2 regions of the Achromobacter xylosoxidans genome follow, and region 2 is predicted to be linked to the other one. Evidence: predicted binding sites of a transcription regulator. Region 2 holds the regulator's gene; the other holds the start of a gene.
What was found. Region 2 encodes LexA, which represses DNA repair genes until DNA is damaged. Its sites were predicted from a motif close to ACTGTATNNNNATACAGT; they were not measured.

Region 1: a site for LexA is predicted at 3,179-3,196, ahead of IAG39_RS21240 (DNA topoisomerase IV subunit B). Genes of this name have one in related genera too.

The regions. Positions count from the first base shown of each region.
Region 1 is NZ_CP061008.1:4,561,505-4,577,567, reverse strand. Features, by position in the region: gene IAG39_RS21255 (YhdP family protein) at 1-1,248, shown strand, start outside; gene rho (transcription termination factor Rho) at 1,362-2,621, opposite strand; gene trxA (thioredoxin TrxA) at 2,739-3,065, opposite strand; gene IAG39_RS21240 (DNA topoisomerase IV subunit B) at 3,392-5,353, shown strand; gene IAG39_RS21235 (YcxB family protein) at 5,353-5,958, shown strand; gene parC (DNA topoisomerase IV subunit A) at 5,994-8,330, shown strand; gene IAG39_RS21225 (TetR/AcrR family transcriptional regulator) at 8,440-9,063, shown strand; gene IAG39_RS21220 (DUF418 domain-containing protein) at 9,060-10,259, shown strand; gene IAG39_RS21215 (TRAP transporter permease) at 10,260-12,878, opposite strand; gene IAG39_RS21210 (TAXI family TRAP transporter solute-binding subunit) at 13,027-14,031, opposite strand; gene IAG39_RS21205 (aspartate aminotransferase family protein) at 14,188-15,528, opposite strand; gene IAG39_RS21200 (MurR/RpiR family transcriptional regulator) at 15,577-16,063, opposite strand, start outside.
Region 2 is NZ_CP061008.1:2,735,925-2,751,987, reverse strand. Features, by position in the region: gene IAG39_RS12920 (thiolase family protein) at 1-1,008, shown strand, start outside; gene IAG39_RS12915 (class I adenylate-forming enzyme family protein) at 1,010-2,539, shown strand; gene IAG39_RS12910 (Bug family tripartite tricarboxylate transporter substrate binding protein) at 2,536-3,501, shown strand; gene lexA (transcriptional repressor LexA) at 3,727-4,377, shown strand; gene lon (endopeptidase La) at 4,502-6,952, opposite strand; gene clpX (ATP-dependent Clp protease ATP-binding subunit ClpX) at 7,211-8,509, opposite strand; gene clpP (ATP-dependent Clp endopeptidase proteolytic subunit ClpP) at 8,610-9,263, opposite strand; gene tig (trigger factor) at 9,268-10,578, opposite strand; gene IAG39_RS12880 (M48 family metalloprotease) at 10,748-11,503, opposite strand; gene IAG39_RS12875 (TIGR00645 family protein) at 11,761-12,312, shown strand; gene IAG39_RS12870 (cold-shock protein) at 12,433-12,639, opposite strand; gene IAG39_RS12865 (DUF924 family protein) at 12,970-13,533, opposite strand; gene IAG39_RS12860 (cold-shock protein) at 13,764-13,967, opposite strand; gene IAG39_RS12855 (hypothetical protein) at 14,343-14,663, opposite strand; gene IAG39_RS12850 (hypothetical protein) at 14,757-15,155, opposite strand; gene IAG39_RS12845 (DUF2513 domain-containing protein) at 15,280-15,576, shown strand; gene IAG39_RS12840 (hypothetical protein) at 15,589-15,861, opposite strand; gene IAG39_RS12835 (RidA family protein) at 15,932-16,063, opposite strand, start outside.

The DNA.
Region 1 (16,063 bases), 1.8 Mb from region 2:
ATGGACGCCTGGGAAAAAGTGTCCGATGGCTTCAGTGCGCCTGCGGCCAAGGGCCGTGCCGCGCCCAAGCCCATGCTGCCTGCGGCCGAACGCATCAGCCTGGCGGCCGGCGTCTTGCGGACCGGCGGCTTTACCCTGAACGACCTGACGCTGTACGCGACCCGGCCGGGACCCGCGCAATGGCGCGTGGATCTGCAATCCAAACAGGCCACGGGTTCGCTTGAATGGCGCGAGGCTTCGGGCGCCATCGCCGGCCAGATCACCGCGCGCCTGAAGCACCTGTCGCTGGGCGGCGAGGGCGACACCAACAAGGCCGACGAGGCGCTGTCCTCTGGCAACGATCTGTCCGACATCCCGGCGATCGACCTGCAGGCCAAGGAATTCCTGCTGTACGGCAAGAATGTGGGCGAACTCCAGGTGCAGGGCACGAACCTGCAGCGCGGCCGCCAATGGCGCCTGGACAAGCTGTCCATCGTCAACGACGCGGCCTCGCTCAACGCCACCGGCAACTGGAACCTGGAAGGCCAGGGCCGCGGCCTGACCGTGGACGCCTCGGTCAAGTTCGAAGACGTAGGCAAGTTCCTGGACCGCATCGGCCTCGAGAAAGTGGTCTCGGGCGGAAAGGGCACGATGCAGGGCAAGGCCACCTGGCGCAATCTGCCCTGGACCCACAAGGTCGAAGACCTGACGGGCGAGGTCGACGTCAGTCTGGACAAGGGCCGTTTCATGCACGTCAACTCGCGCACCGCGCGACTGTTGGAGCTGCTGTCCCTGCAGTCGCTGCAGCGGCTGGCGCGGCTGGATGTGAACCCCACCAATCTGCTGCGCGACGGCTTCCCCTTTGACACCATCCGCGGCAAGGTCAAGCTGGCCGACGGCACGGCGTCGACCGAGGGCTATAAGATCAACGGGCCGGTGGCGGCCATCGTGCTGGCGGGCGGTGTCAACATCATCCGCGAACGCTGGGACATGAAGGCCGTGGTGATTCCGAACCTGGACGCCAGCGGGGCGGCCATGGTGACGGCGCTGGCGGTCAATCCGCTGATCGGCCTGGGTGCGTTCGTGACGCAGTGGCTGCTGAAGCAGCCGCTGGCGCGGGCCATGACCATGGAATACGCCGTCACCGGCAGTTGGGACGACCCCAAGATCGAGCCGATAGACGCGTCCGGCAAGCCGGCAGGCAACAAGCAGACCCCGCGCCCGGCGCCGCAGCCCGGCACGCTGGAGGAGTTCATGGGCGGGCAGTGAGCCGCGCAGGCAGTCTGTCCGATCCATGAAAGAAAAACGCCCTGGGCGCAAGCGCTCCAGGGCGTTTTTCATGGCCGGGTCCGCGGCGCAGGCGCCGCGGACCGCGACTGGGCTTACTTCTTCTTCATCATGTCGAAGAATTCGGCGTTGGTCTTGGTGGCGCGCATCTTGTCCAGGATGAATTCCATGGACTGGACTTCGTCCATGTCGTGGATGAACTTGCGCAGCACCCAGACCTTCTGCAGCAGGTCCGGAGCGATCAGCAGCTCTTCGCGGCGGGTGCCGGACTTGTTCAGGTTGATCGACGGGTAGACGCGCTTTTCGGCCAGGCGGCGTTCGAGGTGGACTTCGGAGTTGCCGGTGCCCTTGAATTCTTCATAGATGACTTCATCCATGCGGCTGCCGGTTTCGATCAGCGCCGTACCCAGGATGGTCAGCGAACCGCCTTCTTCCAGGTTGCGGGCCGCGCCGAAGAAGCGCTTGGGGCGTTGCAGGGCGTTGGCGTCCACGCCGCCGGTCAGCACCTTGCCGGAGGCCGGCACCACGGTGTTGTAGGCGCGGGCCAGACGGGTGATCGAGTCCAGCAGGATCACGACGTCCTTCTTCATTTCGACCAGGCGCTTGGCCTTTTCGATGACCATTTCCGCGACCTGCACGTGGCGGGTGGCGGGCTCGTCGAAGGTCGAGGCCACCACTTCGCCGCGCACCGTGCGCTGCATTTCGGTCACTTCCTCGGGGCGCTCGTCCACCAGCAGGACGATCATGACCGCGTCGGGATAGTTGGTGGTGATGGCGTGCGCGATGTGCTGCATCATCACCGTCTTGCCGGACTTGGGGCTGGCGACGATCAGGCCGCGCTGGCCCATGCCGATGGGGGCGAAGACGTCGAGAATGCGGCCGGTGAGGTTTTCCTCGCTCTTGATGTCGCGTTCCAGGCGGATGTTGCGGTTCGGGTGCAGCGGCGTCAGGTTTTCGAACATGATGCGATGCTTGATCGCTTCCGGCGCCACGCCGTTGACCTTGTCCACCTTCACCAGGGCGAAATAGCGCTCGCCGTCCTTGGGCGTACGCACTTCGCCTTCGATCGAGTCGCCGGTGTGCAGGTTGAAGCGGCGGATCTGCGAGGGCGAGATGTAGATGTCGTCCGTGCTGGCCAGATACGAGGTCTCGGGCGAGCGCAGGAAGCCGAAGCCGTCGGGCAGGACTTCCAGGACGCCGTCGCCGAAGATCTGCTCGCCTTGCTTGGCGCGCCGTTTCATGATGGCGAACATCAGTTCCTGCTTGCGCAGGCGGTTGGCGTTCTCGATTTCCAGGCCGGCGGCCATTTCCAGCAGCTGCGAGACGTGCAGCGCCTTCAGTTCGTTGAGGTGCATCGCGGTGGATTTTTGGGGGAAAGTGAAGGAGAGTTCTGGCGGCGCGCCACGGACGGGCACACGCGGTATTGAATGAGCGCCGCCCCGAGGGCGGCGCCTTCGTTCACGGCACGCGGCTTACAGCGCGCCGTCCAGGAATGCGGTCAGTTGCGACTTCGACAGCGCGCCAACTTTGGTGGCGGCGGCTTGGCCGTCTTTAAAGAGCATAAGGGTGGGAATGCCGCGGATGCCGTACTTGGTGGCGGTGCCCTGGTTTTCGTCGACGTTCAGCTTGGCGATCGTCAGGCGGCCAGCGTACTCCGTGGCGACTTCTTCCAGGATCGGGGCAATCATCTTGCAAGGGCCGCACCAGGCAGCCCAGTAGTCCACCAGCACCGGCTGGCCGGATTTCAACACATCGGCATCGAAGCTGGCGTCACTGACGTTCTTGATTTGGTCGCTCATGATGGTGATTCTCGGTTCGGCAGCAAAAGGCGCGTAAAAAGGGACGCGCCCCGCCGTTGTTCTTGTTTGTGGATGGACTCAAGCATACCACTGTCAATATCAACAGGCATACCACTGTTAATAACAACAGGAGTTGCTGGATTTGTGTAGGATGTTGCGGCGCAGTTATCGCGATCCGGGCCGTATCGACCCGATGCGCTGGCTGTGACTGTCATCATCCTACCGAATTCGGAGCTGCTCAGGTCGTGCTCATCCCACTGGGAGCCGCGCAGAATCTAGACTTATCCGTAAAATGTCGGTTTTTTTCCACAGATGTTGGGGATAACTTGGCCACTCCACGTTACACCGAGGCGTCCATTCGCGTCCTGAAGGGACTGGAGCCCGTGCGGCAGCGCCCGGGCATGTACACCCGAACCGAAAACCCCCTGCACGTCGTGCAGGAGGTCATTGATAACGCCGCAGACGAGGCATTGGCCGGCTACGGCAAGCAGATCCAGGTCACGCTGCACGTCGACGGCAGCGTTTCCGTCGAGGACGACGGGCGCGGCATTCCCGTCGGCCTGCACCCTGAAGAGAACGCTCCCGTGGTGGAGCTGGTGTTCACGCGCCTGCACGCGGGCGGCAAGTTCGACAAGGCGGGCGGCGGCGCCTACGCCTTCTCCGGCGGCCTGCACGGCGTGGGCGTGTCCGTCACCAATGCCCTGGCCACGCGCCTGGAAGTGGTGGTGTGGCGCGACGGCGCCGTCAACCGCCTGATTTTCAAGGGCGGCGACGTGGCCGAACCCCTGGCGCCCTACGACCAGGGCGGCCGCAAGAAGTCCGGCACCCGCGTGCGCGTGTGGCCGGATGCCAAGTATTTCGACAGCCCCAACATTCCGCTGGGCGAGCTGACGCACCTCTTGCGCAGCAAGGCCGTGCTGCTGCCGGGCGTCAAGGTGTCCCTGGTCAACGAGAAGACCGGCGACACCAAGACCTGGCAGTACCAGGACGGCCTGCGCGGCTATCTGTCCGAGGCGCTGGCCGGGGCGGAGCTGATGGTGCCGTTCTTCGAAGGCGAACAGTACGCCGGGGCCGACCATGAGAACTTCGCCGAAGGCGAGGGCGCCCAGTGGGTAGTGGCCTGGACCGAGGACGGCAACGCAGTGCGCGAGTCGTACGTGAACCTGATTCCGACGCCGGCCGGCGGCACCCATGAATCGGGCTTGCGCGAAGGCCTGTTCGGCGCGGTCAAGGGTTTCGCCGAACTGCACAGCCTGCTGCCCAAGGGCGTCAAGCTGTTGCCGGAAGACGTGTTCGCCCGCGCCAGCTTCGTGCTGTCGGCCAAGGTGCTGGACCCGCAGTTCCAGGGGCAGATCAAGGAACGCCTGAACAGCCGCGACGCGGTGCGCCTGGTTGGCGGCTTTTCCAAGAGCGCGCTGGACCTGTGGCTGCACAGCAACGTCGAGTACGGCAAGAAGCTGGCCGAACTCGCCATCCGCCAGGCCCAGGCGCGCCAGCGTTCGGCGCAGAAGGTCGAAAAGCGCAAGAGCTCGGGCGTGGCCGTGCTGCCGGGCAAGCTGACCGATTGCGAGTCCAGCGACGCGACCCGCACCGAAGTCTTCCTGGTCGAGGGCGACTCCGCCGGTGGTTCGGCCAAGATGGGCCGCGACAAGGAATTCCAGGCCATCCTGCCGCTGCGCGGCAAGGTGCTCAACTCCTGGGAAGTGGACCGCGACCGGCTCTTTGCCAACAACGAAATCCATGACATTTCCGTCGCCATCGGCGTGGACCCGCACGGCCCCGGCGACACGCCGGACCTGTCGGGCCTGCGCTACGGCCGCATCTGCATCCTGTCCGATGCGGACGTCGACGGCTCGCACATCCAGGTGCTGCTGCTGACGCTGTTCTACAAGCACTTCCCCAAGCTGGTCGAGGCCGGCAACGTGTTCGTGGCCAAGCCGCCGCTGTTCCGGCTGGACGTGCCGGCGCAGGGCAAGCGTCCGGCGCGCAAGATCTACTGCCTGGACGAAGGCGAACTCGAAGCCGCGCAGGACAAGCTGCGCAAGGAAGGCGTGCGTGAAGGCGCCTGGGCCGTCAGCCGCTTCAAGGGCCTGGGCGAAATGAACCCCGAGCAGCTGTGGGAAACCACCATGAATCCGGACACGCGCCGCCTGCTGCCCGTGGGCTACGGCGACCAGACTCCCGAGGACACCACCCGCATGTTCGACATGCTGATGGGCAAGGGCGAGTCCTCGCAGCGCCGCGCCTGGATCGAAGAGAAGGGCAACCTGGCGGAGCTGGACATCTGATGGCCGGGTCCGCGCCCGGCTCGGCCCGCATGGACGTCCAGATGACGGCCGACGACTACGCCGACTTCGCCGCTTACGTGTACAAGCGGCCGGAGCTGCGCCGCCGCCGCTACCGGTCCCATCTGCGATTCGCGGTCCTGATGATCGTGGCCCTGCTGGCCTACCTGATCTGGCAGACCTGGGACGGCAATACGCCGAACTGGGGGCGGATCCTGCCCGTGTATTTCCAGGGCTTGGCGGTGGGCCTGGGCATACTTGCGCTCCTGGCGCTGGCCTACGAGTACGTCCTGCCCTCGCTGGTCAGGATGAACACGCGCCGCATGCTGAAGCGACAGCCCGACGAATTGTTCCTGGGCCGCCATCAGCTGGATTTCGGCCCCGATGGCATCACGGATACCACTGCCACCGCCTCCGGACGCATGGACTGGTCCGATGTGCGGCGGGTCGAGGAAACTCCGCAACATCTCTATGTCATTCTCGGCACCTTGCAAGGCGTGATCATCCCCAAACGCGGGCAGGATGCCGCCACGTTGGATGCGGTGCGGACCCAGTTGCGCGCGCATGTCGCCGATACGCAGCTGATGTCGTCCGCGCAGGCGCTTTGACGCCGTTTCGATGAAATTGTCTACCTGAATACATCATGACCGACAGCAATCAACCCGGCTTGTTCGATTCCAACCCGCCCGGCGGCGATGGCGGCGGCGATGGCGATGCCGCCATCACCCTGGCGCGCTACGCCGAGCAAGCCTATCTGGACTACGCGGTGTCCGTGGTGCGGGGCCGCGCCCTGCCGGACGTGGGCGACGGGCAGAAACCCGTGCAGCGGCGCATCCTGTTCGCCATGCAGGCGATGGGGCTGGCGGCTGGCGCCAAGCCCGTCAAATCCGCGCGCGTCGTGGGCGACGTGCTGGGCAAGTATCACCCGCATGGCGACCAGGCCGCCTATGACGCCATGGTGCGCATGGCGCAGGATTTCTCGCTGCGCTATCCGTTGATCGACGGCCAGGGCAACTTCGGTTCGCGCGACGGCGACAACGCCGCCGCCATGCGCTACACGGAAGCCCGCCTTACCCCCATCGCCAAGCTGCTGCTGGACGAGCTGGACGAAGGTACCGTGGACTTCGTGCCCAACTATGACGGCAGCCAGCAAGAGCCGCAGATGCTGCCGGCGCGCCTGCCCGTGATGCTGCTCAACGGCGCCTCGGGTATCGCGGTCGGCATGGCGACCGAGATCCCGCCGCACAACCTGCGCGAAGTGGCGCAGGCTTGCGTGGCGCTGCTGAAGCATCCGCAGATGCCGGACGCCGAGCTGCACGCCCTGATCCCGGGGCCGGATTTCGCGGGCGGCGGGCAGATCATCACGCCGGCCGAGGACATCGCCCAGATCTACGCGGGCGGCCGCGGTTCGCTCAAGGTGCGTGCGCGCTGGCAGTTCGAGGAAATGGCGCGCGGCCAATGGCAACTGGTGGTCACCGAGCTGCCGCCGGGCACCTCGGGCCAGAAGGTGCTGGAAGAGATCGAGGAAATCACCAACCCCAAGGTCAAGACCGGCAAGAAGAGCCTGACGCCCGAGCAGACGCAGGCCAAGGCCGTGATGCTGAACCTGCTGGACGCCGTGCGCGACGAGTCGGGCAAGGATGCCGCCGTGCGCCTGGTCTTCGAACCCAAGACCTCGCGCGTGGACCGCGACGAATTCGTCAACACGCTGCTGGCGCAGACCAGCATGGAAAGCAGCTCGTCCATCAACCTGGTGTGCATCGGCACCGACGGCCGGCCGCGCCAGAAGGGGCTGCGCGACATCCTGGTCGAATGGCTGGCGTTCCGCACCAATACCGTGGTGCGCCGCACGCGTTTCCGCCTGGACAAGGTCATCGACCGCATCCACGTGCTGGAAGGCCGCATGGTCGTCTACCTGAACGTGGACGAAGTCATCCAGACCATCCGCGAATCCGATGAGCCGCGCGCCGCGCTGATGGAACGCTTCAAGCTGTCCGAACGCCAGGCCGAGGACATCCTGGAAATGCGCCTGCGCCAGCTGGCGCGCCTGGAAGGCTTCAAGATCGAACAGGAACTGGCCGACAAGCGCGACGAGCAGGTGCGCCTGCAGGAACTGCTGGACAACCCCGCCTCGCTCAAGCGCCTGCTGATCAAGGAAATCGAAGCCGACGCCAAGCAATACGGCGACGACCGCCGTACGCTGATCGAGACCGCCGAACGCGCCGTGCTCGAAACCAAGGTGCTGGACGAACCCGTCACCGTGATCGTGTCGCAAAAGGGCTGGCTGCGCGCCCGCCAGGGCCACGGCCATGATGCGTCGCAATTCGGCTTCAAGCAGGGCGACGATCTGTACGGCGCCTTCGAGTGCCGCACCACCGACACGCTGATCGCCGTGGGCGACAACGGCCGCGTTTATTCGGTGCCGGTCGCCGGGCTGCCTTCGGCGCGCGGCGACGGCCAGCCGGTCACCACCATGATCGACCTGGGCAGCGGCACGCGCATCGTCCACACCATCGCTGCCGCGGCCGACAGCCGCTGGCTGCTGGCCACGCGCGGCGGCTACGGCTTTGCCGCCAAGCTGTCCGACATGGTCAGCCGCCAGCGCGCCGGCAAGCAGTTCATCACCCTGGAAGAGGGCGACGAACTGCTGCGTCCGGTGCCGCTGTTCGACGGCGCCAAGCAATTGGCGCTGCTGTCGCACAAGGGCAAGTTCCTGGTGTTCGGCCTGGACGAGGTCAAGACGCTGTCCGGCGGCGGCCGCGGCACCATCCTGATGGGGCTGGACGGCAGCGACAAGCTGGACCAGACCGTACCCATCGGCGCGGGCGGCCTGCGTGCGGCCGGCATCTACCGCAACAAGCACACCGAGGACATCCTGGTGGGCGACGCGCTGGCCCCTTACATCGGCAAGCGCGCCCGCAAGGGCCGGGCGCTGGATGTGCGGCCCAAGCAGCCGGTGCTGTCGCCGGTGCTGGGCTAGGCGTCGGGCAGGCAAGAGAATGGCGGGCTGCGGCCCGCCATTTTTTCGTCTGTTGACTGGCTGCACGATTCCGGCATTTAATAGATAGATCATTCAGTCTATTAATAAGATGCGCAAGATCGACCCCATCAAACAGCAGGAACGGCGCAACCAGATATTGGCCGCCGCGGCGGATTGCTTTGCCGAGCACGGCTTCCACTCGACCTCGACGGCGCAGATCTGCGCCCGCGCCGGCATGAGTCCCGGCAACCTGTTCCACTACTACGGCAGCAAGGCCGAAATCATCGAAGCGATGATCGCGTCGGATACGGAGTCCGCGCGCGACCGCATGCGGCAAGCGTGCGCCGCGCCCGACGCGAGGCGGGCGCTGGCGGACTGGGTCGCGGCGCAGTTGGCGCAGCATCAAGATCCGGCCTACGTCAGGCTGGGCATGGAGATCCTGGCCGAGGCCGTGCGCAACCCGCGCGTGCACGCCCTGGTGATGGAGAACGAGGCGGCGCGCAAGGCCGGCCTGGTGGCCTTGCTGGAAAAGGTTTGGGCGCAACGCATGCCGCCGCAACCCGTAGCCGAGATGGCCGATACGCTATTGCTGCTGCTGGACGGCGTCTACAGCCGGTCGGTGGTGGACCCCGCCTTTGGCGCGGCGGCGGGCAGCCGTCTCCTGGAGCAGGCCCTGTCGCGGTGCCTGCCTGATGGCGCGCAACAAGGCTCAGCCGCAGGGAGGCGGGCATGAACGCGCCGGCAACCCACGCGCGTCTGGCGCAGGTCGATGCGCTGCGCGGTTTCGCGCTCTTCGGCATACTGGTGGTCAATATCGGCGTGTTCTCTTCGCCGTTCTATGGCGCCGGCGTGGCCGACCCGGCGTACTCGCAGCCCTTGGATCTGACCGTGCGCTGGCTGATCGCCTGGCTGTTCGAGACCAAGTTCTATCTGCTGTTCTCATTCCTGTTCGGCTACAGCTTCACCTTGCAGATGAGCGCCGCCGAACGCGGCCAGGCGGCTTTCGCGCCGCGCTTCCTGCGCCGCTTGGCGGGCCTGGCTTTGCTGGGGCTGGCGCACGCGGTGCTGTTCTACCAGGGCGACATACTCCTGACCTACGCGCTGCTGGGCCTGGCGTTGCTGCTGTGCCGGCGGATGGAGCCGCGGCGGGCGCTGCGCATTTCGCTGTGGCTCATCGTGCTGACGGCATCGTTGTGGGCCATTCTGGGCGCGTTGAGCTACCTGGACCCGGTGGCGCCCGGGTACGAGGCGCAGTATCAAGCGGACGCCCTGGCGGCGATCGATGCATATCGGGGCACCATCGGCACGACCATTGCGCAGCATTGGAATGAGCTGACCGGGGGCGTGTGGTTCACGGTGCTGTTCGTGCAGGGGCCGTTCGCGTTCGCCATGTTCCTGGCGGGCTACGCGCTGGGCCGCCGCAACGCGCTGGCCGATCCCTGGCGTCAGCCGCGGGCGCTGTGGCTGCTGTGCGCGCTGGGACTGGCGCCAGGCCTGGCCGGTTCCGCGGCCTATGCCTTCAGCACGCTGCCGTCGGCGGGGGCAGCCTGGGAATTGCCGGGCCTGGCGGTGGACCTGCTGACCGCGCCGCTGCTCAGCATGTCGTACGCGGCGGCCTTGCTGCTGGCCATGCGCACGCAGCCGGGGGCGCGGCTGGCGGGCTGGCTCGCGCCCGCCGGGCGGATGGCATTGAGCAATTACCTGATGCAATCCGTGGTCTGCGCTTTTCTCTTCACCGCCTGGGGCCTGCGCCTGTTCGGCTCGGTGTCGCCGCTGGCGACGTTCTGCATTGCCGTGGCGATATTCGCGGCGCAGTTGCCGCTGTCCGCCTGGTGGCTGCGGCGCCACGCCTACGGCCCGGTCGAGTGGTTCCTGCGCGCGCTCACCATCGGCGCCTGGCCGGCCTGGCGGCGCGCGCGGACAGACTGATCAGACCGGCTTGGCGCGCAGCCGGCCGACGGGGGCGCCGCCGTCGCGCCGGCCCTGGCGTGCCCACATTCCCGCCAGCAGCAGCAATGCGGGCACATAGACCCAGAAGTCGGACCAGCGCTGCGGGTTGGGCGCTTTCACTTCCAGCACGTCCCAGCCTTGTTCCCAGCCGGCGCGCTGGGCGCGGCTGCCGAAGCGCACGCCGCCGATCTGCGTCTGGTCGCCCAGGCTCATCAGCGTCAGTCCGGCTTCGGCCAGGCGCTTGCGGCCCGCGTCCTGCCCGGCAGCGTCGCCGGTCAATTCGGGCAGGGCAACGGCCACGGTCTTGGTCAGTTCATCGCCTTCCAGGTTGATGCCGCGCAGCACCACCGTCAGCCGTCCGTTGTCGGGCAGCGCGCCCGCGATGGCTTGCATCTCGGACGCCGGACGGCTTTCATGGCGCGGCGCGAAATGGTCCATGAACCAGTCCGGACGGAACAGCATGAACGTGATCAGCAGCAGTACCCCGACCTCGGCCAGCGTGCAGCGCACGCGGAACCAGCGCATGGTGGCGGCGGCGAAGGTCAGCGAGGCGATCGTCGCGCCCGTCACGACCAGCGCCAGTTCCCAACCGTAGGTGACGTCGATCAGCAGCAGCATGGGGTTGAACACGAACATGAACGGCAGGATGGCCGTGCGCGCCGCGTAGGTCACGCCCTGGATACCGGTCTTGATCGGGTCCTCGCCCGAGATGGCGGCGGCCGCGAAGGTCGCCAGGCCGACGGGCGGCGTGATGTCGGCCATGATGCCGTAATAGAAGACGAACATGTGCACCGCGATCAGCGGAATCACCAGGCCGCTCTGCGCGCCCAGCTCCACCACCACGGGCGCCATCAGCGTCGCCATCAGGATGTAGTTGGCCGTGGTCGGCATGCCCAGGCCCAGGATCAGGCACACCACCGCCGTGAAGATCAGCATCAGCAGCACGTTGCCCATCGACACCAGCTCGACGAAGGCCGTCATGCGCAGGCCCAGGCCGGTCAGTGTGATGGCGCCGACGATCAGTCCGGCGGTGCCGCAGGCGATGGCGATGCCTATCATGTTGCGGGCGCCGTCCTCAAGGCCGCCGATGGCGTCGCGCCAGCCATGGCGCCAGGCCGCGGACACCGGCTGCTTGCGGAACCAGGCGATCAGCGGACGCTGCGTCACCATCTGGAACAGCATCGCCATCGCCGCCCAGAACGCCGACAGTCCGGCCGACAGCTCTTCCACGCTCAGGCACCAGACCAGGATGCCGATGGGAATCAGGAAGTAGAGTCCGGCGCGCACCGTGGGCCAGGGCTGCGGGCGCACGGGGTGGTTGATGTCGATGTCCTGCGGCAGATCGGGGTGCCGCGCCGCCACGCGCAGCAGCCACAGATAGAGCACGGCCAGGATGGCCAGCAGCACCCAGATGGCCGCGGCGCCCGCCACGGCCTGCACGCCCGTGCCTATCCAGTAGACCGCGCCCATCACCAGCAAGGTGCCGCTGATGCCCATGCCCCATCCGGCCAGCTTCTGCAGCGGCGTGCGGGCGGGGCCCGAGGCCATCATGGGCTGGATGCCCAGTTTCAGGGCTTCCAGGTGGACGATGTAGAACAGCGCGATGTAGGAGATCGCGGCCGGCAGGATCGCGTGGCGGATGATGTCGGTATAGGGGATGCCTACGTACTCGATCATCAGGAAGGCGGCCGCGCCCATCACGGGCGGCATGATCTGGCCGTTGACGGACGAGGCGGTCTCGATGGCCCCGGCGCGCACGCCGCCGTATCCGGCCTTCTTCATGAGCGGAATCGTGAAGATGCCGCCGGTCACCACATTGGCCACCGACGACGCCGACACCAGGCCGTTGACGGCGGAGGACACCACCGCCACCTTGGCCGGTCCGCCGCGCAGGTGCCCCAGCAGCGCGAACGACACCTGCATCATGTAGTTGCCGGCGCCGCACTTGTCCAGCATCGAGCCCAGCAGCACGAAGATGAAGATGTACGACACCGATACGCCCAGCGCCACGCCATAGACGCCTTCCGTCGTCAGCCACATGTGCGACATCAGGCGCTCCAGCGAAGCGCCGCGGTGCGCCAGCACGTCGGGCAGCCAGGGCCCGGCCAAGGCATAGGCCACGAACACCAGGCCCAGCACCGTCATGGGCAGGCCGAGCGCGCGGCGCGTCACCTCCAGCAGCAGGGCCAGGCCGATCGCGGCCGTGGCCACGTCCATGGTCGTGGGCTGGCCGGGGCGGCCCGCCAGCTCGTTGTAGAACAGGTACAGATAGCTGCCGCAGAAGCCCGCCATCAGCGCCAGCGCCCAGTCGTACCAGGGCATGCGGTCGCGCGCCGAGCGCTTGCTGGCCGGGTAGGCCAGATAGCCCAGGAACATGGCGATGCCCAGGTGCAGGGCGCGCGCCTCGGTGTCGTTGAAGATGCCCCAATTCAGGGAGAACGGCAACGGCGACGCGTACCAGAGCTGGAAGAGGGACCAGATCAGCGCGCCCGCCGCCAACGTGGCGCCCGCCAGGCCGCGCACATTGCGGCCTCCGCGGTCGGCGTCGGCGACCAGCTGTTCCAGGTCCGGGGCCGGCGTATGCGGCTCTTTATTCATGAAATTCCCCTACGTGTCATGGCGCGCGCCGGCGGCGCGGCGCGCGTTGAGTCCCCGCGCTTGCTGTGCGTCAGGGACGGCAGCCTGCGTGGCCGGGCTGGACCCGGCTCCGCTGGCGTGCCGTTTCAGCGGCCCTTGGGCCCGGGCCTCAGAGCAGGCCCTTTTCCTTGAAGTACTTCTCGGCGCCCGGATGCAGCGGCGCCGACAGCCCGTTCTTCACCATGTCCGCCGCCTTCAGGTTGGCGAACGCGGGATGCAGCTTCTTGAAGTCGTCGAAGTTGTCGAACACCGCCTTGACCACGGTGTAGACGGTGGCTTCGGGCACGTCGGCCGAGGTGACGAAGGTGGCCGTCACGCCGTAGGTCTTGGTTTCCGTCGGGTTGTTCGGATACAGCCCGGCCGGAATGGAGGCGTGGGCGTAGTACGGGTACTTCTCGACCAGCTTGTCCACGGCCGGGCCGGTCAGCGACACGAGCTTGGCGCCGCAGCTGGTGGTGGGGTCCTGGATGTTGGCCGAGGGGTGGCCCACGCCATAGAAGAAGCCGTCGATCTTGCCGTCGCACAGCGCCGAGCCGTGCTCGTCGGGACGCAGTTCGGACGCCAGCGAGAAGTCCTTCAGGGTCCAGCCCATGGTGCTCAGCAACTCCTCCATCGAGGCGCGCGTGCCCGAGCCAGGGTTGCCGACGTTGAAGCGCTTGCCCTTGAGGTCTTCGAAGCTCTTGACGTTCGCTTCCTTGCGCGTCACGACGGTGAAGGGCTCGGGGTGGATGGAGAACACCGAGCGCAGCTTGGTGTACGGCCCGGCCTGCTTGAACTGGCCTTCGCCCTTGTAGGCGTTGAAGCCCACGTCGGATTGCACCACGCCCAGGTCCAGTTCGCCGGCCTTGATGGTGTTGGCGTTGAAGACCGAGCCGCCGGTCGATTCGACCGAGCAGCGGATGCCGTGGCTGGAGCGGTCTTTATTGACCAGGCGGCAGATGGCGCCGCCGGCGGCATAGTAGACGCCGGTGACGCCGCCCGTACCGATGCTGACGAACTTCTGTTGAGCGGCGGCGGGCGCCGGCGCCGTGGACAGCAAGGCCGTGGCGAGGCCCGCGGCTGCGAGCGTCCAGGCGTTGCGATGGCCCAAGGGGTGTTTGACGGACGTGGTCATGCAAACTCCTTTTGGGGTTTTTCCCCGTGATATTGCCGGTCTTGGCCGGCGGTTGGTGCGCCCCGCGAGCCGCGGAGCACCCTGTGCGTATCATCACGAGCCCGCGCCAGGCGGGCGGCGCGGCGCAATCCCTTGCGCCGCGCTTGCAGCAGGCGGCTAGGCGCGCGCCTGCGCGATAGCGGCGTCGATGGCGCCGCTCAGACGTTCGGTCAACTGGTCCAGCTCATCGTCGGAGATGATGAAGGGCGGGGCGAGCAACACGTGGTCGCCGTGGCGGCCGTCGATGGTGCCGCCCATCGGGTAGACCATCAGGCCGCGCGCCATGGCCTCGCGCTTGATGCGGGCGTGCAGCGACAGCGCGGGGTCGAAGGTCTGCTTGCTGGCGCGGTCCTGCACCAGCTCGATGCCCATGAAGAGGCCGCGGCCGCGGATGTCGCCGACGTGCGGATGCGCGCCCAGCGCGCTGTCCAGCCGCTGGCGCAAGCCTGCGCCCTGCGCTTGCACGCGCGCCAGCAGGCCGTCGCGCCGGATCACTTCCTGCACGGCGAGCGACGCGGCGCAGGCGATCGCATGGCCCAGGTAGGTATGGCCATGCTGGAAGAAGCCGCTGCCTTGCTGCATGGCCTCCACGATGCGCTGCTGCACCATCACCGCGCCGATCGGCTGATAGCCGCCGCCCAGGCCCTTGGCGATGGTGATCAGGTCAGGCGTGACGCCTTCCTGTTCCACCGCGTACAGCGTGCCGGTGCGGCCCATGCCGCACATGACCTCGTCGGCGATCAGCAGCACGCCGTGACGGTCGCAGACTTCGCGGATACGGCGGAAATAGCCCGGCACCGCCGTGACGGCGCCGGCGGTGGCGCCGACCACGGGTTCGGCCACGAAAGCCATCACCGTGCCCGGACCCAGGCGCTCAAAGGTCTGTTCCAGTTCCTGCGCCAGGCGCTCGCCATATTGCTCGGGGCTTTCGTCCTCGCGCTGGTCGCGGTAGGCGTAGCAGGGCGACACGTGCTCGACCTCGATCAACAGCGGCGCGAACTGCGCGCGGCGCCAGGCATTGCCGCCCACCGCCAGCGCGCCCAGCGTGTTGCCGTGATAGCTCTGGCGCCGCGCGACGATGTGGCGGCGTTCCGGCTGGCCGATTTCCACGAAATACTGCCGCGCCATTTTCAGCGCGGCTTCGACGGCTTCCGAGCCGCCCGAGACGAAGTAGGCGTGGGAAATGCCTGGCGGCGCATCGGCTACCAGGCGCTCGGCCAGTTGTTCCGCGACCTCGGTTGTGAAAAAGCTGGTGTGGGCATAGGCCAGCGCGTCGATCTGCGCGTGCATGGCGGCCTGGATGTCAGGGTGGTTGTGTCCCAGGCAGGAGACCGCCGCGCCGCCCGAACCGTCGAGGTAGGAGCGGCCGGAGCTGTCATAGACCCACACGCCCTGGCCGCGGACTGCGACGGGAGGCGTCTGGCGCAATGAACGATGCATGACATGGGTGTGGCTCATGGGGCGATTCCGCAATGCAGGAGGTTGAAGGCGAATCCGGACGGGATGTCAGGCGGGGCGGCGCGGCGGCGCGCTGCTCCAGTAAACGTTGTCGTTGAGCAGGCGCTGCTCCACTTCGGTCAGGCGGTTCAGCACTTCCTCGCCGCCGCGCGCGGTCAGGCGGGCGATCAGGTGCTCGGCCAGGCCGAGCAGGCCGGCGGTGGTGTGGAAGAACGACCCGGGGCCCTGGCGCGCCGGGCGCGCCCGCACGCCTTCGCGATCCGGGGGCGCGAAGCGCAAGGTGTGGCGGGCGTCGACCGCCAGCGGCGACAAGGGGTCATCGGTCAGCGCGATCAGCGCCACGCCGCGCTGCACGGCCTGGCGGGCCAGCTGCACGGTGGCGGTGGGATAGGGCGCCTGCGAGATCACGATGAGCGCATCGCCGGTTCCCAGGTTGTCGGCCTGTTCGGCGGGGGCGCCGCCCAGACCGTCGATGAGCACGCTGTTGCGCCGCACCAGCTGGTACGCATAGCGCATCTGGAATGCGATGCCGAAA
Region 2 (16,063 bases):
ATCGAAAACGCCTGCGCCAGCAGCAGTTCCGGCTTGTTCAACGCCTGCATGGCGGTCGAATCGGGCATGTTCGACACGGTCTTGGTGGTAGGCGCGGAAAAGATGTTCTATCCGGACAAGAAGGCCGAGATGATGAACGCGTTCTTCGGCGGCACCGACATACATTTGTTGCGTCAGACATGGGATTTCTTCTGCCAGCAGGAGACCGACCCCGGCATCCGCCAGCGGCTGAACTCTCCCGGCGCCTGGAATACGCAGAGCTTTTTCATGGACATTTATGCGGCCATGGCGCGCCAGCATATGCGCACGTATGGCACCACGCAGCGGCAGATCGCCAGTGCGGCAGCCAAGAACCACGCGCACTCGACCACGAACCCGCTGGCCCAATACCAGAACGATATGTCGACCGACGAAGTGCTTGCGACCCCCGAGATCGCCTGGCCACTGACGCGCGCCATGTGCGCACCCATTTCCGACGGTGCCGCCGCCATCGTGTTGTCCAGCGGCCGCGCCCTGTCAGACGCGCGCAGGCAACGGGCCGTCAGGGTCGCGGGCATCGGCGCGGCCAGCACGGTGATCCGCGACATCGCCGATATGGACAGGCATTGCGTGCACCTGGCTGCCAAGCGCGCCTATGCCATGGCCGGGATCACGCCGCAGGACATCGACCTGGCTGAAGTGCATGACGCATCCAGCTTCGCGGAACTGCTGCAGATCGAGAATCTGGGCCTTTGCGCCCGCGGCCAAGGCGGGCCATACACCGAAAGCGGAGCGACCAGCCTGGGCGGTCCCACACCCGTCAACGTATCGGGCGGCCTGGTGTCCAAAGGACACCCGATCGCCGCGACGGGATTGGTGCAAATCCATGAGCTCGTTACGCAACTGCGCCATGAGGCCGGCGCGCGCCAGGTACAGGGCGCCCGTACCGCAGTGGCCGAAAACGGCGGCGGCTTCTTGCACTACGAAGATGCCGCGGCCGTAGTCACGGTGCTCAGCAACAGGCTCTAGCATGCAGCCTGTCGATTTCTTCCTGCATGCAGCCATGCGGTACCCGGACCGCATCGCAGCGATCGATGCGGCTAGCGGCCGCACCCATACCTACGAAGCGCTGCGCGGCCAGACGCTGGCGCTGGCTGCGGCGCTACAACGCCTGTCGGGCAAACCGCGTCCAGTGATCGCGACGCTGGCCGGCAATTCGCACGCGATGCTGCTGGGCATATTGGCCACCTACGCCTGCGCCGGCGTGCTGGTACCGCTGACGCCGACCGTGGTCGAACAGGACATCGCCCGCCAGTTGGCGACGGCCGCGCCCGACATCGTATTGCACGACGCGGCATACGAGGCGCTGCTGGCTTCCTACCACGGTCTGCGCATCTGCAACGACGCGGGCCGTCAGCTCCATGTCGATACGCTGGTGCGTGAACACGCGGGCCGGTCACCATCGCGCTCCAACCCGGATCTGAGCGAAACGACCGCCATCAAGTTCACCGGCGGATCGTCGGGCGCGCCCAAAGCCGTATTGCAGTCGCTACGCTGCATCAACACCATGGTGGCATCACTGGCCATGACATATGGTTTCGACAGCGAGGAACGCTTCCTGCTGGCTCCACCGATGACGCATGGCGCAGGCACTTTCGTGCTGCCGGTATTGCATGCCGGGGGCTGCCTGGTGATCGCTGGCAAGGCCACAGCCGAACAATTGCACGCCTTGATGGAAACCCATGGAGTGACGTCCACCTGGCTGCCCCCCACGCTGCTCCAACGGCTGGTGCAGGCACAGTGCGCCGCTGCGCGCCATCTGCCGGCGCTGCGCAACCTGCTGTATGGCGGTGCGCCATGCCCAGCCCCGCTGCAATCGCAGGCGATTGCGGAGTTTGGCCCCGTGCTGGGCGTCACCTACGGCCTGACGGAAGCGCCGGTCATCATCGCCGGCATGAACGGCGCGACCGGCTCCCTGCCGGAAAACCTCGGCAGCGCAGGCCGCATCGGCCCCCTGACGCGGGTGGCGGTCGTTGGCGCCGACGGCCACCCGACCACAATCCCAAACACCCTGGGCGAAATTATCGCCAGCGGCGACTTGCTGATGTCGGGCTACCTGAACATGCCCGAACAGACCGCGGCCGTCCTGAAAGATGGCTGGTTCCACACCGGAGACATCGGTGTCATCGATGAACGCGGGTTCCTGTTCATCAAGGGCCGCAGCAAGGACATCATCATCAGCGGCGGCTTCAATGTGTATCCCTCTGACGTCGAAAACGCCTATGCGCAACACCCCGGTATCGCCGAATGCGTGGTGTTCGGCAATGCCGACGACGACTGGGGCGAACGCGTCGAAATGGCGGTCGTGCCGATTCGGCCGGGCTCGGTCAGCGTCCAGGCGCTGATCGACTACGGCAAGCAGCAGTTGGGGTCCGTGCGGACACCCAAAATCATCCACATCGTGCAGTCTTTTCCAAAAAACACGCTGGGCAAAATCGACAAGCGGCGAATCATCGACGACTTGCGCAACGCGACCCGGCAGGAGGAACATCGATCATGAATTTCAAGACCTGGATTGCCGCCACAAGCTGCGCATTCGCCGTCACGCTGGGCGGCCCCGCGGCCGCAGCCTTTCCGGAGCAGCCCATCCGCTTCGTGGTCGGGTTTCCGCCGGGAGGGTCGACAGATATCGTCGCGCGGGTATTGGCTGAAGGCCTGTCGCGTGAACTGGGACAGGCCGTGGTCGTCGAAAACAAGGCCGGCGCTGGCGGCACTATCGGCGCCTCGTCGGTCGCGCACGCCAAACCCGACGGCTACACCATCTTCCTGGGTACCGTAGCCACCAACGTGATCAACCCGCTGCTGCGCAAGGAGCTGAATTTCGACCCTATCAAGGATTTCACCATGATTGGCGAGGTTGGCTTCTACACCAATCTGGTGCTGGTCAATGCCGATTCCAAGTACCAGAACCTGCGCACGCTGGTCGCCGACGCAAAGCAGCGGCAGTTGTCGTACTCCAGCCCCGGGGCTGGCACATCGCCGCACATGACCGGCGAGTACTTCAAGATCCTGACAGACGCGAAGATGCAGCACATTCCCTTCTCGGGCAGCGGGCCGGCGTTAACCGCGCTGATGGGTGGTCACGTCGACCTCGGGTTCGACAATCTGCCTGCGGCCCTGAGCCTGGTGCAGTCGGGCAAAGTGCGGGCGCTGGCCATCACCAGCAGCACGCGCATCAAGGAACTGCCCGACGTGCCCACCGCCGAGGAACTGGGAGTGAAGAACATGAGCGTGGACGCCTGGGTCAGCGTCATGGGCCCGGCCGGCATTCCTGCCGACCGGCTGTCGGTGCTGAGCGCCGCCTTGCTGAAAACGTTGACCAAACCCGACATCATCCGCAAGCTTGAAGACAAGGCCGTCACGATCAAAGCCACCCGCCCGGACGAATTGCAGGGCTATATCGAATCCGAGACCCAAAAGTGGCGCAGCGTCATCGAGACGGCCGGAATCAAGCCGGAGTAACAGACGCCGCATCGTCCAGGCCCGGCCGCGCCATGGAGCCGCAAGCACATGGCTTTCCAGCGTCCGGGCGCCGCCGGTTCCGCCGGGCCCGTCCAATCGGGACATTCTGAGCGGCCTGCCATTACGTTGGCTTTGAGACGGTCCGCCCCGAGCTTGCTTTTTTGCGCTGCGTCCCCCAGAATGGCGCTGTATATATGTACAGTCCGCTAGCACCGGATCATCGCCATGGCCAGCAAACTCACTGATCGCCAACAACAAATCCTGGATCTCATCAGGCAGACCGTCACGCGCACGGGCTTCCCGCCGACCCGCGCCGAAATTGCCCTGGCCCTGGGTTTCCGATCCCCCAACGCGGCGGAAGATCACCTCAAGGCGCTTGCCCGCAAGGGCGCCATCGAGCTGACCGCCGGCGCGTCGCGCGGCATCCGCCTGAAGGACGCCTCCCCTGCCCCCACGCAAAGCTCGCTGCCCATGCCGGGCCTGGCCCAATTGCTGCTGCCGCTGGTCGGCCGCGTCGCTGCGGGCAGCCCCATCCTGGCCGCCGAACACGTGGAACGCGAAGTCGGCGTCGATCCCAACCTGTTCGCCCAGACGCCCGACTACCTGCTCAAGGTGCGCGGCATGAGCATGCGCGACGCTGGCATCCTGGAAGGCGACCTGCTCGCCGTAAAGAAAGCCTCGGAAGCCCGCAATGGTCAGATCGTGGTCGCCCGCCTGGGCGACGACGTCACCGTCAAGCGCCTGCAACGCCAGAACGGCCACATAGAACTCCTGCCCGAAAACCCCGATTTCGAACCCATCGTGGTCGAAGCTGGCCAGGATTTCGCGCTGGAAGGCATCGCGGTGGGCCTGATCCGCACGCACGCGCTGCACTAGGAACCAACAGCTCCTGCGCCTGCGCAGCATAAAAAAACCCCCGCCAATTTCTTGGCGGGGGTTTTTTGTTGGAAGCCGCATCCAGGAGGGGCGCCGCTTACTGGCGGCGTCGCTCCCGGTTCCATCAGTGCTTGAGCACCGGGTCGGTCGAACCCGGTTCGGCAGGCTTGGCCACCAGGGGTTCCTTGACCGCTTCTTCCTCGGCCAGGGGCTCCGGCAGGCGCTCCAGCGCCAGTTCCAGCACCTTGTCGATCCAGCGCACCGGCACGATCTCGAGATGGTTCTTGACGTTGTCCGGGATCTCCGCCAAATCCTTGACGTTTTCTTCCGGAATCAAGACCGTCTTGATGCCGCCACGGTGAGCTGCCAGCAGCTTTTCCTTCAGGCCGCCGATGGGCAGGACCTCGCCGCGCAGCGTGATCTCGCCGGTCATTGCGACATCGGCGCGCACCGGGATGCGCGACAAGGCCGACACCATGGCCGTGGTGATCGCGATACCCGCGGACGGACCGTCCTTGGGCGTCGCGCCTTCCGGCACGTGCACGTGCATGTCGTGCTTCTCGAACACGCTGTCGGCAAAGCCCAGGCGGCGGGCGCGGGAACGCACTACCGTGCGGGCCGCCTCGACCGACTCCTTCATCACGTCGCCCAGCGAGCCGGTGCGTTGGATGACGCCCTTGCCGGGCATGTCCGCGACTTCGATCGTCAGCAGGTCGCCGCCGACTTCCGTCCAGGCCAGACCCGTCACCTGACCGATCTGGTTTTCCTTTTCGGCCATGCCGAAGGCATAACGGCGCACGCCCAGGAATTCACTCAGGTTGTCGCCCGTGACGTTGACCGGCTTGACCTCGGCGGCCTTGCCTTCAGCCTTGGCGCGGTCGCTCTGGGTCAGCAACTGCTTGATGACCTTGCGGCAGATCTTGCCCACTTCGCGTTCGAGCGCACGCACACCGGCTTCGCGGGTGTAGTAGCGCACGATGTCGCGCAGCGCGCTGTCGTCGACCGTGAGTTCGCTATCCTTCACGCCGTTGTTCTTCATCAGCTTGGGCAGCAGATGGTCGCGGGCGATGTGGATCTTCTCTTCCTCGGTGTAACCCGACAGACGGATCACTTCCATGCGGTCCAGCAGCGCCGGCGGAATATTCAGCGTGTTGCTGGTGGCCACGAACATGACGTCGGACAGGTCGAAGTCGACTTCGATGTAGTGGTCCTGGAACGTGTGGTTCTGTTCCGGATCCAGCACTTCGAGCAACGCCGACGAGGGATCGCCGCGGAAATCCATGCCCAGCTTGTCGATTTCATCGAGCAGGAACAAGGGATTGCGCACGCCGACCTTCGACATGTTCTGGACGATCTTGCCAGGCATGGAGCCGATGTACGTGCGGCGGTGGCCGCGGATCTCGGCTTCGTCGCGCACGCCACCCAGCGCCATGCGTACGAACTTGCGGTTCGTCGCCTTGGCGATGGATTGGCCGAGCGAGGTCTTGCCGACGCCCGGAGGGCCGACCAGGCACAGGATCGGCGCCTTCACCTTGTCCACGCGCTGTTGCACGGCAAGGTATTCCAGGATCCGTTCCTTGACCTTTTCCAGACCGTAGTGGTCGTTGTCCAGCACCGTTTCCGCGTTGCTGATGGAATTGTTGATCTTGCTCTTCTTCCTCCAGGGGAGGTTGATGAGCGTATCGATGTAGTTGCGCACCACGGTGGCTTCTGCCGACATGGGCGACATGAGCTTGAGCTTCTTGAGCTCGGCATCGGCCTTCTTGCGCGCCTCTTTGGGCATGTGGGCAGCGATGATCTTCTTTTCGAGCTCTTCGATGTCCGCGCCTTCCTCGCCCTCGCCCAACTCCTTCTGAATGGCCTTGACCTGCTCATTCAGGTAGTAGTCGCGCTGGCTCTTTTCCATCTGCTTCTTCACGCGGCCGCGAATCCGCTTTTCGACCTGGAGGATGTCGATTTCGGTTTCGAGTTGCGTGAGCAGGCCTTCGAGGCGCTCGGAGGTGCCGACGATCTCGAGCATCTTCTGCTTCTGCTCGAGCTTCAAGGGAAGATGCGCGGCGATCGTGTCGGCCAGGCGTCCGGCATCATCGATGCCAGCCAGCGAGGTCAGGATCTCCGGGGGGATCTTCTTGTTCAGTTTTACGTACTGCTCGAACTGCGCAACGATGGCGCGGCGCAGGGCTTCGGTTTCGGAGCCTTGCATGGCGTCCGGTTCGATCGGCGACACCTGGCAGGTGAAATGCGAATCGGCATCTTCGATGCTGTTGATGCGGGCGCGCTGGGTGCCCTCGACCAGCACCTTGACGGTGCCGTCGGGCAGCTTGAGCATCTGCAGGATGCCGGCTACGCAGCCGATCTCGTAGACGTCTTCGGGGGTGGGGTCATCCTTGCCGGCGGATTTCTGGGCCACCAGCATGATGCTCTTGCCCGCTTCCATCGCAACCTCGAGCGCGCGGATAGAGCGCGGGCGGCCGACGAACAGCGGGATGACCATGTGCGGAAACACCACGACATCGCGCAGTGGGAGCAGGGGCAGGTCGATCGGGTCGGAAGGCAGGGTCTGGCTGGCAGACATAGGAGGTTCCTCGGTATGACTCGGCGTATCGGGGACGGGAGGCCTGGGTATACCCGGACAATCCACGTCGGTTACGTCTGTTATGGGAACAATAGCCGAAAATTCAAGATCTCGGCGCCTGGATCCCCCAACGGCTTAAAAAAACCGCGGGCGGCACCCTCAGTATGCAAGCGTCGCGCCTGCAGGAAAAGCGTGTTTGCACCCGGGAATGCGCCTTAGGCAAAAAAACCCGTTACAGGAACGGGCTTTTCTGAAATATCAGGCTGCGGCGTCGCGGACTTCTCCGCGCTCTGGCTTGTCTGAAGCCGCGTCCTCGTCGGCGTAGATGAGCAATGGCTTGCCCTCGCCTTCGATCGCGTTCTCGTCCAGCACCACGCGCTTGACGTTGCCCTGGGAGGGCAGGTCATACATGGTATCCAGCAGGGCCTGCTCGATGATGGAGCGCAGGCCGCGCGCGCCCGTCTTGCGGCGCAGCGCCTTGCGGGCGATCGCCTTCAGGGCGGCGGGACGCACGTCGAGCTCGGCGCCTTCCATGGCGAACAGCTTCTGGAACTGCTTGAGCAAGGCGTTCTTGGGCTCGGTCAGGATCTGCACCAGGGCCGCTTCGTCCAGTTCATCCAGGGTGGCGACCACCGGCAGACGGCCGACCAGCTCGGGGATCAGGCCGAACTTGATCAGGTCTTCGGGTTCGACTTCCGAGAACAGCTCGCCCACGCCGCGTTCCGACTTGGCGCGCACCGAGGCCGAAAAGCCGATGCCCGATTTCTCGGTGCGGTCGCGGATGACCTTTTCCAGTCCGTCGAAGGCGCCGCCCACGATGAACAGGATGTTGGTCGTGTCGACCTGGACGAAGTCCTGGTTCGGGTGCTTGCGGCCGCCCTGCGGGGGCACCGAGGCGACAGTGCCTTCGATCAGCTTCAGCAAGGCCTGCTGCACGCCCTCGCCCGACACGTCGCGGGTGATGGACGGGTTGTCGGACTTGCGGGAGATCTTGTCGATTTCGTCGATGTAGATGATGGCGCGCTGCGCCTTCTCTACTTCGTAGTTGCAGTTCTGCAGCAACTTCTGAATGATGTTCTCGACGTCTTCACCCACGTAACCGGCTTCGGTCAGCGTGGTGGCGTCGGCCATGACGAAGGGCACGTTCAACATGCGCGCCAGCGTCTGGGCCAGCAGCGTCTTGCCCGACCCGGTGGGGCCGATCAGCATGATGTTGCTCTTGGAGAGCTCGACTTCGTCGCCCTTGATCTCGCCGTGGCGGATGCGCTTGTAATGGTTGTAGACGGCCACGGCCAGCATGCGCTTGGGCGAGTTCTGCCCAATGACGTACTGGTCGAGGAAGGTCTTGATTTCAGCCGGAGTGGGCAGTTCGGAACGAATCGCCGCGCGCGCGGTGGCTTGCGCCTCCTCGCGGATGATGTCGTTGCACAGATCTATGCATTCATCGCAGATGAATACCGACGGACCCGCGATCAGCTTGCGGACTTCATGCTGGCTTTTATTGCAAAACGAGCAATGCAGCACTTTTGCGTCTGCCGATCCCTTTTTTTCAGGCATATATGTTCGTATCTCAGGTAAAGATGCGCCAGGCCGGCTAAAGGCCTAGCGCATGCGCTTACTCAAACGTGGTGGCAGCGGGTTCGGGTCAACCGGGAAGTCAGCCTTCCGAGCGGGAGGTCATAACCTTGTCCACCAGTCCATACGATACCGCATCTTCGGCCGACATGAAGTTGTCACGCTCCGTGTCTATGCCGATGCGTTCCATGGTCTGGCCGGTATTGTCGGCCAGGATGCGGTTCAGGCGTTCACGCAGGTCCAGGATCTCGCGGGCCTGGATCTGGATGTCCGAGGCCTGCCCCTGGGCGCCGCCCGAGGGCTGGTGGATCATGATGCGCGAGTTGGGCAGCGTGAAGCGCTTGCCCTTCTTGCCTGCCGCCAGCAGGAACGCGCCCATGCTGGCCGCCAGGCCGGTGCAAAGGGTGGACACGTCCGGCTTGACGAATTGCATGGTGTCAAAGATGGCCATTCCCGCATACACCGACCCGCCGGGCGAGTTGATGTACAGGGAAATGTCCTTGTCAGGATTCTCCGATTCCAGGAACAGCAACTGCGCCACGACCAGGTTGGCCGTTGCGTCGTTGACCGGACCCACCAGGAAAATGAGCCGCTCGCGGAGCAGACGCGAATAGATGTCGTAGGCGCGTTCGCCGCGCCCCGACTGCTCGATCACCATGGGAATGTAGCCCAGGCCGGTGGGGGTCACCGAAGACCCGCCATTCATTGCCGCATAGAAATCGGTGAATCTCTGCATAGTGTTACGCCATCCCCATCAACTGATCGAAAGGCACCTTCTCTTCGGTGACCTTGGCCTTTTCAAGCACGTGCGCGACGACATTGTCTTCCAGCACGATAGCCTCGATTTCAGCACGACGCTGGCGGTCGGCCAGGTAATAGCTGACAACCTGTGCGGGTTGTTCGTAGTTCTCGGCGAACTCTTCGATACGCGCACGGACTTGTTCGGGCTTGGCTTGCAGCTGGGCTTGCTTGACCAGTTCCGACACCAGCAGGCCCAGGCGCACGCGGCGCTCGGACTCGGTGGCGAAGGCTTCGGCCGGGATCGGCACGGATTCGGCGTTGGGGATGCCACGCTGCTTCAGCTCTTCGCGGGCGGCGGCGACACGGCCTTGCACGTCGTTGTCGACCAGGGCCTTCGGCACGTCGAACTTGCCGGCTTCGACCAGGGCGTCCATGACGCTGGACTTGGTGCGGCCAGCCGAACGGACCTTGACTTCGCGCTCGATGTTGCTGCGGATGTCGGCCTTCAGCTTTTCGACGTCGCCTTCGGCCTGGCCGAGGGACTTGGCGAATTCGCCGTTCAGCTCGGGCAGCACGCCTTCAGCCACTTCCTTGACGGTGATGGTGAATTCGGCGGTCTTGCCGGCAACTTCCTTGCCCTGATAGTCGTCGGGGAACTTGAGCGGGAAGACCTTGCTTTCGCCAGCCTTCAGGCCGCGGGCGGCTTCTTCGAATTCGGGCAGCATGCGGCCTTGGCCGAGCACGAACGGGAAGGCTTCGGCCTTGCCGCCTTCGAACGGCACGCCGTCGATGGTGCCGGCGAAGTCCAGCGTGACGCGGTCGCCATCTTGCGAGGCGCGGCCTTCACGGGCTTCGAACGTCGCGCGCTGCTTGCGCAGGACGTCCAGGGTCTGCTGCACTTCGGCGTCGGTGACGGCCGTTTCGTAGCGGGTGACGGCCAGGGCCGACAGGTCCGGCACGGCGACTTCGGGATAGACCTCGAACGTGGCGGTGAACGCCAGCGTGTCGTCGGCAACGCCTTCAGTCTTGGGCTCGAGGTTCGGGGCGCCGGCGACGCGCAGCTTGGCGCCATCGACAGCTTGTTCAAAGGCACGGCCAACTTGGCTATTGATCACGTCGTAGCGGATGCCGGGGCCATGGCTGCGCTCGAGCATGGCGAGCGGCGCCTTGCCCGGACGGAAGCCGGGGACCTTGGCGGTCCGGGCCACGCGCTTCAATTGCGCCTGGACTTCCTTTTCGACGTCGGCCACCGAGACGGCCAGATCAACACGGCGCTCCAGGCCGGAGAGGGTTTCAACCACAGGCTGCATTAAAAGACCTATTTTCCGAGAGATAAAGAGATGACGGGCGGATAAACGGCGCATTTTACCGGAAACTTCCAGCGCCCTGACGCAAAGGGGCGCGAGCACCCGGATAAGTCCGGATACTCGCGCCCCGTTTTCCACCCGGGACGGGAGAATTTACGCCAGCCAGTATGCCTTACTTGGCCTTGGCGATGCGCTCTTCGATGTGCTGCGCGCGCTTGGCCGAGGACGGGTGCGAGCTCATCATGTCGCTCTTGCCGCCGTCCAGTTCGGCCAGTTTCTGGAACGCGGTCACCAGGCCGCGGGTGTTCAGGCCCTTGGCCTGCAGCTGGTCGAACGAGTAATCGTCGGCGGCGCTTTCCTGCGACTGCGAGAACTGCGCGTTGATGAACTTCTCGGTCAGGTCGCCCAACTGCGAGGAGTTCAACGCGGCCACGGTGGCGCCGCCCGCGGCATTGGCGGCGTCGCGCGCGGCGGAAACGGTGTAGGCGGTCTGCATCGCCTTCTTGCTGTGGCCCAGCGCGACGTGGCCGATTTCGTGGCCCACCACGCCCAGCACTTCGTCATCGGTCATCATGTCCATCAGGCCGCTGTAGACGCGGATGCAGCCGTTGGCCATGGCCCAGGCGTTGACGTCCTTGGTGACGTAGACCTTGTAGCTGGCCTTCTGGCCGTTGACCGTGCCGCCCAGTTGCTTGGCGATCTTCTGCAGACGGGCGTCGTACTTGCTGCCGGGAGCGGCGATCTTTTCCTGGGAATCGCTCTGCGCGCAAGCCTTGTCCGACAGGGTCTTGATCTCGGCATCGCTCAGCGTGGCAGCCTGAACGACCTTGCTGCCGGCGCCGACCAGGCCGCCGATGTCCAAAGCCTGGGAGGCAGAGAAAGGGGCGAGCGCAACGCTCAGGGCAGCGACGGTGTAGCGGATCTTCATGGGAACAAACTCCTCTTTACTGGCTCTATGCGAACGAGGCCGCAATTCTATATACGACCAATGCGCACCAAGCGTTTCGCCACACAGTTTCGCAAATGCCAGTTTTCCTTACATAAAACCCGAACAGAATTTGCGCAATCGTGCTAGCGGGTATTCCCTCGGACGAGGCCCCTCAAAGAAACTGATATCTGCGGCAACGCGGCGTTGATAGAATTGCGCCCGCCATTTTTCGCACACACCATAGGGCTCGCACCCAAATGATCTCCAACACCCCTCCCCGCCTGGGCTTGCTGCCCAGCCTGATCTTCAGCTCGCGCTGGCTGCAACTGCCCTTGTACCTGGGCCTGATCGTCGCGCAAGGCGTCTACGTCATGCTGTTCCTGAAGGAGCTGTGGCACCTGGTGACGCACGCCAGCAGCTTCGGCGAAATGGAGATCATGCTGCTGGTGCTGGGCCTGATCGACGTGGTAATGATCTCGAACCTGCTGGTCATGGTGATCGTGGGCGGCTACGAAACCTTTGTGTCGCGCCTGCGACTGCAAGGCCACCCGGACCAGCCGGAATGGCTCAGCCACGTGAACGCCAGCGTGCTCAAGGTCAAGCTGGCCATGGCCATCATCGGCATCTCCTCGATCCACCTGCTGCGCACGTTCATCGAGGCCGGCACGTTGGGCACGCCCAACGCGCGCTTCTCCGAGGCCGGCGTGATGTGGCAGACCATCATCCACGCCCTGTTCATCCTGTCGGCGCTGGGAATTGCGCTGGTGGACAAGCTGGCCACGCCGCCGGCCAACCACGCGAAGCACTGACGCCGGGAAGCGCCCCCGAGGCGCGCCAGCCCGGCAACAAAAAAAGCCCCCGCACATTGCGTGCGGGGGCTTTTTTCTGGGCGGAACGCCGGGCCGGCCCGGGGCGCTGCCCTGCGAAGGTCAGGCCGCTACCTTGATGTTCTTTGCGCTGGGTCCCTTGGGGCCGGTACCGACCTCGAAGGTGACGCGCTGGTTCTCCTGCAGCGACTTGTAGCCTTCGCTGCGGATTTCCGAGTAGTGAGCGAAAAGATCCTTGCTGCCATCATCGGGCATGATGAAACCATAACCCTTTTCGGCGTTGAACCACTTAACGATGCCGGTTGCCATGGAGTGTCCTTGAACCTAGAAAAAGCGATTGCTCGCGGGGCGCCAGATCATCAAGGATGGGAGAGGAAGCAACCGCAGTACCACTGACGGCGACAAGTGAAACGCAGACCGCGTCGCTTGAAAATCTCGCTAAACCCAGTGTATTGGCGAACCCCGAAAAACGTCAAACATCCGCAAATTCGAGAGCGCCGCCAAAGCGCCGCGGAAGCAAGCCTGGCGAGGGGTTGGGACCGCCAGACGGGCCTGGAATTTTCAACTTGGAACGTGCGGACACATGCGGATACCTGCCGCCCGGCAGGCGCCCGAAACCACCCGCCGCACGGCAGCCACCTATCCTGCGAACCCGCCGGAATCCAGAAATTCCTGCTCTGCCTGGGTGGTTTGCCGCCCCAGCGCGGCGTTGCGATGGGGAAAGCGCCCAAAGCGCTTGACGATGTCGCGATGCAGGACCGCCCAGCGCAGCGAGTCGGCGTCCAATGTCTCCATCAAAGCCACCGCGCGGTTTTGCGCGGCAAGGTTCTCCGCGTGCTCGAAGGGCAGGTAGAAAAACTGGCGCAGTTGCGGATCCACTCCCAGATCATGGCCGGCCGCAATGGCCCGGTCGGCGAAGTACTGGGCCAATGGGTCGGTGGCGAACATGTGCGCGGTATCCCGGTAGGCGTTGCGCGGGAACTGGTCCAACAGAACCATCAGCGCCAAGGCGCCGGTGGCGTCGTCCAGCCATGCATCCAGCTGCCGGGCCGCCGCAGCCATGTGGGCGGCCTCAAAACGGGTGCGGAAGGCTGCGTCGAAGTCCGCGCTCTTGCTGAACCATTGCTGCGGACCGGCATTGCGCCAGAACGCGACCACCTCGTGGGGCTGCGGAACGATCTGGGAGGCGGGGGAAGAAGTCATGAGCGCGCGTATCCTGAAGTCGAAAGCAAGGCCGACAATAACAGAGACGCGCACCGTATTAGGATCCATACACCGAATGGATGAATCGAGTGCGATTCGGAAACCTGAATAAAGCGATCTAGGGATTACCCTGAGATAACACAAGCGCAGCGATACTTTCCATATTTAGGAACGCTGCGGCAGAAAACAAAAAAGCCCCACGAGGGGGCTTCTATCGAAAACTCAGACCCTTACAGGACCTGGATCTTCGTAGCTTGCGGGCCCTTGGGGCCGTTGGCCGTCACAAAGCTGACGCGCTGGTTCTCTTCCAGAGACTTGAAGCCCGAGCCCTGAATTTCGGAGAAGTGAGCGAACAGATCCTTACCACCCGCTTCCGGAGTGATGAAGCCATAGCCCTTTTCCGAGTTGAACCACTTAACGACGCCGGTTTCCATACTGTATTTCCTAGAGATAATGGGCAAATGCCCGGAGGTCACGAATCAATCAAGGAGGGGACAGTAGAACAATAACGCTGAGCCGGAAAAGGCACGGCACTGAACGAAAATCGCAACGCTTGTGATCGTGTGCCGACACTATCGTTAGGTTCCCCTCACAAGTCAACATAATCCTAAAAAATGCGTGCCAATAATGCAACAAAGAGAAACTGCACGCGGATTCCACACATTTTCATAGGCAATAAGAAGTCCTGCATAGGTGTTTACACCCACGCATCATAAAAAAACAATCTAGGCTTATATAAATGCCGCCTGCCCGCGTACGAGGATTTCTTCATACGCCGTTCGGGCTAGCACTTTGGTTTGCCGCCAGGCTTACTCGTCGATAGGTAAACCCAGCAGATCGAGCGCCGCGCCGAAAGCATCGGGGCCCGAGCAAAGGAAAACCGCCACGTCGCCGGGATTCATATTCTCCAGGACTTGGTCGATCTGTTCTTGCGCATTATCAACATTGTCGACACTAGAGGCGTGTATGTCAGCCCCTGCTTCGACTTTTTCACGCGGCACGATGTCTGCGATCGCATTGAGATCCGTCACGCCTTCCAGGACGTAGACGCTGATGCTCTCGCCATCCAGCGTGGTGTGCAGCTCGACGCCGCCCGCTACGTCGGCGACTTGCCGACTTACTATTTCCATGATCACTCTTCCTTGACTTGCGGGCGTTGCCCGCCTGGGCACGCACCTTGCAGGTGCACTCGCACGCCCAGGCGCGACTATAACAGCCTTGGGCTAATGCTTCTTGACAGTAGGACCAAGCGACTGCCGCGCGGCGCCGGAAGTGGCGGCGACGGAACGGGTCCGCACCCCGGCGTCGGCCAGGACCCGGACCAGCGGCTTCTGCGCCGTCAGGAAGCGGTCCTTCTCCTCGCCGGCGAGCTTGCAGACGAACATCTGGGCCAGCAGCTGCGTGCGGCGGGCCTTGCGGTTGCCGGCCTCCTGGGCGAGCCAGTCGCCGACCCACGCCGCCGCCGCGTCCGCATTGCCCTGCAGCTTGATATGGCCAAGCAGATCGAACACGGTCACGCCTTCGATGCGGCCGTCCTCGCTGCGCGTGAGAAAGAGCTTGGCGGCCTGGCCCGTGTAGCCTGGGATCAGCGCGAGGCAATCGCGCTCTGCGGGTTTCTTCATGGAATCTGCATGTATCGGTTATCGAGAACCCTGGACTGTAACCCGGCTGCAGCGCCTGTCGCTTCGCGGCAATCGATCTCTGCTATCGTCGGCTTGTCTTTTACCCCAACGAATGGTGGACAACATGCAACGCGATTTCGACTTGGTCGTCACTATCCTGGGCGCCCTGCGCGACGCCCCCGGCCCCAACCTGAGCACGCACGACATCAAGAACGTGGCCCTGGCGCCGCATCCCGAAGAGCAAGGGCTGCAGCTGATTGCGCATCACCTCGACCTGCTGGAAGACGCGGGCCTGGTCAAGCAGATCAGTGAAACGGCTGCCACCGCGGGCGCGACGCGCTGGCGCATCACCTGGAAGGGCTACGACGCCCTGGAACAGGATGAAGACGACGAAGACGAGGATTTCGACGCCGAAGAATAAGGCGCGCAGCGCTCAGCGGCGCAAGAGTATGCGCCGCGTGAGCAGCGACGCGGCGGCGCCGATCACCAGGCTGAACATGAAGGCGGCGATCGACAGCATCGCCGACAGCTCGCTGAAGCCGCCGTGGCGGGAAAGCAGGAACACCGCCACGCCCACCGCAACGGCCAGCGCGGCAACCCCCAGCAGGACCCGCTTGACGGAACCCAGGCGGCCGCACAGCGACCCGCCTGCCAGCGCCGCCGCCACCATCGCGGCCATGGACCAGAACAGGTATTCGTACTGCATGCGGACGGTCTCCCCCGAAGGTATTGAGGCGCAGGCATTATAGGCGTCCGCCTGCACGATCCGCCGCGCGCTAGGCGACGGCGACCACGCTGATCTCCACCAGGGCGCCGTAGTGCAGCTCGCGGGTGGGCACGATGGCCCGCGCGGGCCGATGATCGCCGAAGCCCTCCTCGTAGACCCGGTTGACCTCGTCCCAGAGCGC